Linked DNA regions of Oleomonas cavernae. The protein of the gene in region 1 interacts with the protein of each later gene in a pairwise test. Links are inferred from orthologs where the notes say so. Each region holds a gene or a part of one and is shown on either strand. Other genes may lie near its edges.

Region 1 (3,239 bases):
TGTCAACGCGGTCTTGCCGCGGGCGGCCAGATCATCTGAAATGTCAGAACGTGGGACGCAGGAAACTGTTCTGTCCGACGTTAAGGGGCTCGAGAGGCTTGCTTCTCGATCGTACCGTCACCCCCCGACGGTGCCCCGGACCCGCCGGCTCCCCCCGCCGGCGGGTCCACCCTAGGCTCCCGATCGTCAGGCACCCTGCGAGTCGACCGGGCGCGGCCGGCCCTCGTCGTCGATCGCGACCATGACGAAGGTGCCCTCGGTCACCCGCACCCGTTCGGGCGGGATGATGTGGCCGTCGCGCGCCCGGTGGCGGTCGACCCAGGTCTCCAGATGCACGGTCAGCGAGGTCCGCCCGATCTTCACGACATCGCCGTAGATCGACACCAGGTCGCCGACATAGACCGCCTTGTGGAAGGTCATGGCGGTGATGGCGACGGTCGCGACTCGGCCGCCGGCGGGCCGGGCGGCGAGCACGCCGGCGGCGATGTCCATGTGGCTGAGGATCCAGCCGCCGAAGATATCGCCGTTGCCGTTGGCATCCTTGGGCAGGGCGGCGGTGCGGATGATCGGCTCCAGCCCCCGGGTCGACGGGTGGACCAGGCCGGACGGTTCATTGCTCATGGACACTCCACAAGATGTGGGTTAGCGCTTGGGTGCAGGGCACCCTATACTGCGGATTCCCCATTCCCAAAGCATGACGATGAGCGATTCTGAAGACCTTTTCGATCGCACCCCGACCAGCGGTGATTATTCGGCCAAGGACATCGAAGTCCTGGAGGGCCTGGAACCCGTCCGCAAGCACCCCGGCATGTATGTCGGCGGCACCGACGAGCGTGCCTTCCATCACCTGGCAGCCGAAATCCTCGACAATGCGATGGACGAAGCCGTCGCCGGCCATGCAAACCGCATCGAAGTGGAACTGGCCGCCGACGGCCGCCTGACCATCCGCGACAACGGGCGCGGCATTCCCGTCGACCCTCACCCAAAGTTCAAGGACAAATCCGCCCTCGAAGTGATTCTGACCACCCTCCATTCGGGCGGGAAATTCAGTGGCAAGGTCTATGCAACCTCCGGCGGGTTGCACGGCGTCGGATCCTCCGTCGTCAACGCGTTATCGGAGGAAATGGTGATCGAGGTTGCCCGCGACCGGCAGGTTTGGCAGCAGACCTATGTTCGCGGTAAACCGACGACAAAGCTTCTGCCCTTAGGCACCGTGCAGAACCGGCGCGGCACGACGATCACCTTCAAACCCGACCCGGAGATCTTCGGCACGGCGCTCCATTTTCGCCCGGGCCGGCTTTATCGGATGGCGCGGTCCAAAGCCTACCTCTTCCGCGGCGTCGAGATTCGTTGGTCTTGCGCACCCGAATTGATTCCGGTTGGCGACACCACCCCTGCCAGCGATGCGCTGCGCTTTCCTGGTGGCTTGGCCGATTTTCTGGCCGCATCAATCGACGGCACGCCGACGACGACTCCCACCCCCTTTGTTGGCCAGGCCCGCTTGCCGGGCAGCAACTCAGGGGAGGTGGAATGGGCTGTTGCTTGGCCGATCGATGGCGATCCTTTTATTCATACATACTGCAATACCGTGCCTACACCTTTAGGCGGTACGCATGAGGCTGGTTTACGCAGCGCCCTTGCCCGCGCACTCAAGGGCTTTGGCGAACTGACCAACAACAAACGCGCCAGCCAGATCACAGCGGAAGATATTATTGGCGGGGCTACCGCCCTGCTGTCCCTTTTCATTCCAGATCCGCAATTCCAGGGTCAGACCAAAGAGAAGCTAACCAGCCCCGAGGCGACGCGGCTCGTCGAAGCCGCTATCAAGGATCGCTTCGAACATTGGCTGACCTCCGATCCGGCGGCCGGCACCGCTTTGCTCGAGTATGCGATCGCCCGCGCCGAGGAGCGCCTGAAGAAGCGCGCCGACAAGGAAACCAGCCGTAAGACCGCGACCCGCAAGCTGCGCCTGCCCGGCAAGCTGACGGATTGCGCGCGCGATTCCGCCCAGGGGACCGAGATCTTCCTGGTCGAGGGCGACTCGGCCGGCGGTTCGGCCAAGCAGGCACGCGACCGGGCGACCCAGGCCGTGTTGCCCCTGCGCGGCAAGATCCTGAACGTCGCCTCGGCTGCCGCGGGCAAGCTCGAGGCCAACCAGGAACTGTCGGACCTGGTCCTGGCGCTGGGTTGCGGCGCCGGCTCGCGCTTCCGCGAGGGCGACCTGCGCTACGAGCGGGTCATCATCATGACCGACGCGGATGTCGACGGCGCCCATATCGCCTCGCTGCTGATGACCTTCTTCTGGCGCGAGATGCCGGGGATCATCCGCTCGGGCCACCTCTACCTGGCCCTGCCGCCCCTGTTCCGCATCACCCAGGGCGCCAAGTCCGTCTACGCCATGGACGACGAGGACAAGGAGCGGCGGATCAAGCGCGACTTCAAGCCCGGCGCCAAGGTCGAGATCAGCCGCTTCAAGGGCCTGGGCGAAATGCCCGCGGCGCAGTTGCGCGAAACCACCATGGACGTGAAGAAGCGCGTCCTCCTCCGGGTCACCGTGCTCGAAGGCGAGGAAGTGGATACCACCGGCATGGTCGACCGCCTGATGGGCAAGAAGGCGGAAACCCGCTTCGCCTTCATCCAGGAAAACGCAGGCCGGGCCACCGATCTGGACATTTGATCGGGCGCCCGCGCAGGCCATATTCAAGGCTGGAACACAGTGGAGTCGCGTGGATGCCCCATCGGATCTTGAGCCTGGGCCTGATCGCCCTGGTCGGCGGCTGCGCCCTCTCGCCGGCCACGGTCACCTACCAGGAACTCGACCGCGACGCCTACAGCCCGAGCGTCGTCAATGCCGCGGCGCTCGACGGCAAGCTGCCGGCCGCCGTAGTCGGCGCGCCGTTTCCCGGTGTCGGGCCGGCCGCTGCCCTGGCGCCACTCGAACTGCCCTTCTCGGTTGCCCCGCGTGGCCTGGTCGAGGCGCCCGGCGCCGCCACCCGCGTCGTGCTGCTGTTTCACCCGCTGTCGCCGATCGGCAATCAGCGGGCCTGCGGGCCGCTCGCGGACCTGGCCCCGGTGGCCGGTGCCCCGGCCGACGCCGGCCCCGAATTCGCGGTCATCGCCACGCTTTGCCAGTATCACAAGGCGCTGTCGACGGCCCGTTCGTCGGGACCGCGACCGGCCGGCCTGAGCGATCCGCTCTATGCCGAGCTGGTCGAGGCGGCATTGCTGGAAATCATGCC
Region 2 (3,171 bases), 820 kb from region 1 along the record:
GGGGCCGGTCCGGATCATGCTGCCCATGGTGACGCGGCAGGACGAGATCGACGATGCCGCCCGGCTCCTCGACCGCGCCGTGGGCGAATTGCGCGCTTGCGGGATTGCCCATGCCCGGCCCCAGCTCGGGGTCATGGTCGAGGTTCCCGCCCTCGCCTTCGCGATCGCTCAGATTCGCGCCGACTTCCTGTCGATCGGCTCCAATGATCTCACCCAATACGCTGCCGCCGCCGCCCGGGACAACCCGGCGGTCTCATCCTACGCGGACACGCTTCACCCCGGCATTCTGGGCCTGATCGGCCATGTCGCGCGGTACGGCTCGACCGGGGGCCGGCCGGTCAGCCTGTGCGGCGATGCCGGCGCCGACCCGCGGGCGATCCCGGCCTTGTTGCGCGCGGGCTTGCGCAGCCTCTCGGTCGCACCGGGCCTGGTCGCCGCGACGAAGGCCTCGATCCGGGCGGTCGACCTGTCGCAGGAGCCTGAACATGGACTCTGAACCGGACTCGCCCGGCGGCCCCGACGCGCTCTCGCCCTTGGCGCGGTACAAGACCATCCTGCGCGGGATCGTGGACAACAGACCCTCAGGCACCCGCCAGCGGCTCGCCGAGGCGCTGGGCAAGAACCGCAGCTTCATCTCGCAGATCGTCAACCCGGCCTACTCGACGCCGATCCCGGCGCAGCACCTGGAGACAATCTTCCAGATTTGTCACGTCACGCCCGTGGAGCGGGCGGCATTTCTGGCTGCCTACCGGGAGGCGCATCCCGGCCGCCTGGAAGTCGTGAGCGGTCCGCGCGCCATGCGCGAGGTTACGATCAGCATACCGGACTTTGGCAATGCTGCCCTCAACGCGCGCGCCGAGGCCTTGATACGCTCGCTCGCAACCGGGCTCGCCGGCCTGCTGCAATCCGACGACGACGATCCCGAGGCCCGAGCGCTGACTTGAACGGGCTCGATCGACAAACAGGGGGACAACAATGAAGAAACTGATCAATTCCGTCGATACGGTCCTGAGCGAATCCCTCCAGGGCTTGCTTGCCACGCACGGCGATATCCTGAGCCTCGGGGAAGACTTCAAATTCGTGCGCCGGCGTGACGTGGTGCGGACCAAGGTCGCCCTGATCTCGGGCGGTGGCTCGGGCCACGAGCCGCTGCATGTCGGTTTCGTCGGCCGCGGGATGCTGGATGCCGCCTGTCCCGGCCAGGTCTTCACCTCGCCGACCCCGGACCAGATGGTCGCAGCCGTCGACGCGGTCTCGGGCGCACCCGGCACCCTGTTTATCGTGAAGAACTACGAAGGCGATGTGATGAACTTCGAGATGGCGGCGGAGATGGTGGCCGGTCCCGTCGCCAGCATCATCGTCGACGACGATATCGCGGTGAAGACCTCGCCCCATTCGACCGGGCGCCGCGGTGTCGCGGGCACCCTTGCGGTCGAACGCATCGTCGGTGCCGCGGCGGAGCAAGGCCGCGATCTCGAGACCCTGGCCGCGCTCGGGCGCACGGTCAACATGCGTACCCGGTCGATGGGGGTGGCGCTCACCTCCTGCACGGTGCCGGCCGTCGGCCGGCCGACCTTCTCGCTGGGCGAGGACGAGATGGAGATGGGCGTCGGGATCCATGGCGAGCCGGGTTGCCGCCGCCAGCGAATGGCTTCCGCCGACGAGATTGCCGACGAACTCCTTACCCCGGTTCTGGACGACCTCGCGCCACCCCGGGGAACCCCTTGCCTGCTCATCGTCAACGGCTTCGGCGGCACGCCCATGATGGAGCTCTACCTCATGGCGAACAGCGCCGCGCGCATCCTCGCCGCACACGGCCTGATCCTCGCCCGAAGCCTGGTCGGCTCTTTCGTGACCTCACTCGAGATGGCGGGCTGCTCGCTCACGGTGACCACAATGGACGAGGAAGCGCTGGCGCTCTGGGACTCGCCCGTCCACACGGCCGCCCTCAGGTGGGAAGCCCCCGGCCTCGCCCAAGCATGATCTGAGCATGGTCCGTCGCCCCTTCATTCCAAGCGAGGCTTCGAATGCGACACTTCATCAACGCTACCGATGCCATTGTGGCCGAGGCCCTGGATGGCCTGCTCCTGTCTTCGGCCGACCGCGGCCTGGCGCGCCTGGACGGTTATCCGGAGATCAAGGTCGTCCTTCGCGCCAACCGTGATCCCAAAACCGTCGCGGTGGTTTCAGGGGGTGGGTCCGGCCATGAGCCCGCCCATACGGGATTCGTCGGCGAAGGGCTGCTGGACGCGGCTGTGTGCGGGGACATCTTCGCATCGCCAACGGTCGACGCGGTGTTCGCGGCAATCCTCAGCGTGACCGGACCCGCCGGATGCCTGCTGATCGTGAAAAACTATGTCGGCGACCGTCTCAATTTCGGCCTCGCCGCCGAACGGGCGCGCGCGCTCGGCCGGCAGGTCGAGATGGTGATCGTCGCCGACGATGTCGCGATCCCGGACAACCCGCGACCGCGCGGGATCGCCGGAACCATCTTCGTGCACAAGGCTGCCGGATACGCCGCCCAGCGCGGCCTCTCCCTGGCGCAGGTGCGTGCCGCCGCCGAGGACGCGGCCCGCTCGGTTCGGTCGCTCGGCGTCGCAACCAGCATGTGCTCGATCCCGGGCCGTGTTCACGAAGACCGGATCGGCCCCGGCGAGGCCGAACTCGGGCTGGGTATTCACGGCGAGCCGGGTGCGGTGCGCATAGCACTGCCCGCGGCCGCGGACCTCGTCACCGAAATGCTCGGCCGGTTCGGGCCGGAGATCCAGACGGCCCCCCGATTGGCGTTGCTCGTCAACAATCTGGGAGGGGTACCCGCGCTCGAAATGGCGATCATCGTCCGTGAGATTTTAAGGAGCTCTATCGGCGCGCGCATCGAGTGGATCCTCGGCCCGGCGCCGGCCGTCACCGCCCTCGACATGCGTGGGTTCTCCCTGTCGCTGATGCCTATCGGCGATGAGACGGTCACCATGCTGACGGCACCGGTCGGGGTACCGGCATGGCCCATCCCCCGACAAGTTGCAAAGACTGTCCGGATCCTTCCGCTACCGGCGGAACTCTCATCAACTCCGGAGCAGCCTTCCGAGAATGCGGCCGCGCGAGGAATGCTGGAGAGCATCTGCACGACGCTGATGGCGGCACAGGCCGATCTCGACGGCCTGGATGCCCGCG

Evidence for each region.
Region 2: the proteins of parE (region 1) and dhaK interact in binary tests that used the Escherichia coli proteins (3 or more experiments, as listed by UniProt). The link is inferred for Oleomonas cavernae from one-to-one orthologs.

The regions. Positions count from the first base shown.
Region 1 is NZ_QYUK01000011.1:1,531,813-1,535,051, forward strand. The notes cover bases 265-3,185. They hold parE (DNA topoisomerase IV subunit B), read left to right. Parts: upstream 265-694; coding sequence 695-2,677; downstream 2,678-3,185. Other genes in these bases: D3874_RS11055 (acyl-CoA thioesterase), read right to left, coding at 265-621; D3874_RS11065 (hypothetical protein), read left to right, coding at 2,731-3,185. Also shown: more of D3874_RS11055, read right to left, coding at 187-264; more of D3874_RS11065, read left to right, coding at 3,186-3,239. UniProt on the Escherichia coli protein: Topoisomerase IV is essential for chromosome segregation; it is the principal protein responsible for decatenating newly replicated chromosomes. It relaxes supercoiled DNA.
Region 2 is NZ_QYUK01000011.1:712,607-715,777, reverse strand. The notes cover bases 127-2,979. They hold dhaK (dihydroxyacetone kinase subunit DhaK), read left to right. Parts: upstream 127-975; coding sequence 976-1,983; downstream 1,984-2,979. Other genes in these bases: D3874_RS06975 (dihydroxyacetone kinase subunit DhaK), read left to right, coding at 2,028-2,979; D3874_RS06985 (hypothetical protein), read left to right, coding at 486-944; D3874_RS06990 (putative PEP-binding protein), read left to right, coding at 127-496. Outside these bases: more of D3874_RS06990, read left to right, coding at 1-126; more of D3874_RS06975, read left to right, coding at 2,980-3,171. UniProt on the Escherichia coli protein: Dihydroxyacetone binding subunit of the dihydroxyacetone kinase, which is responsible for the phosphoenolpyruvate (PEP)-dependent phosphorylation of dihydroxyacetone via a phosphoryl group transfer from DhaL-ATP.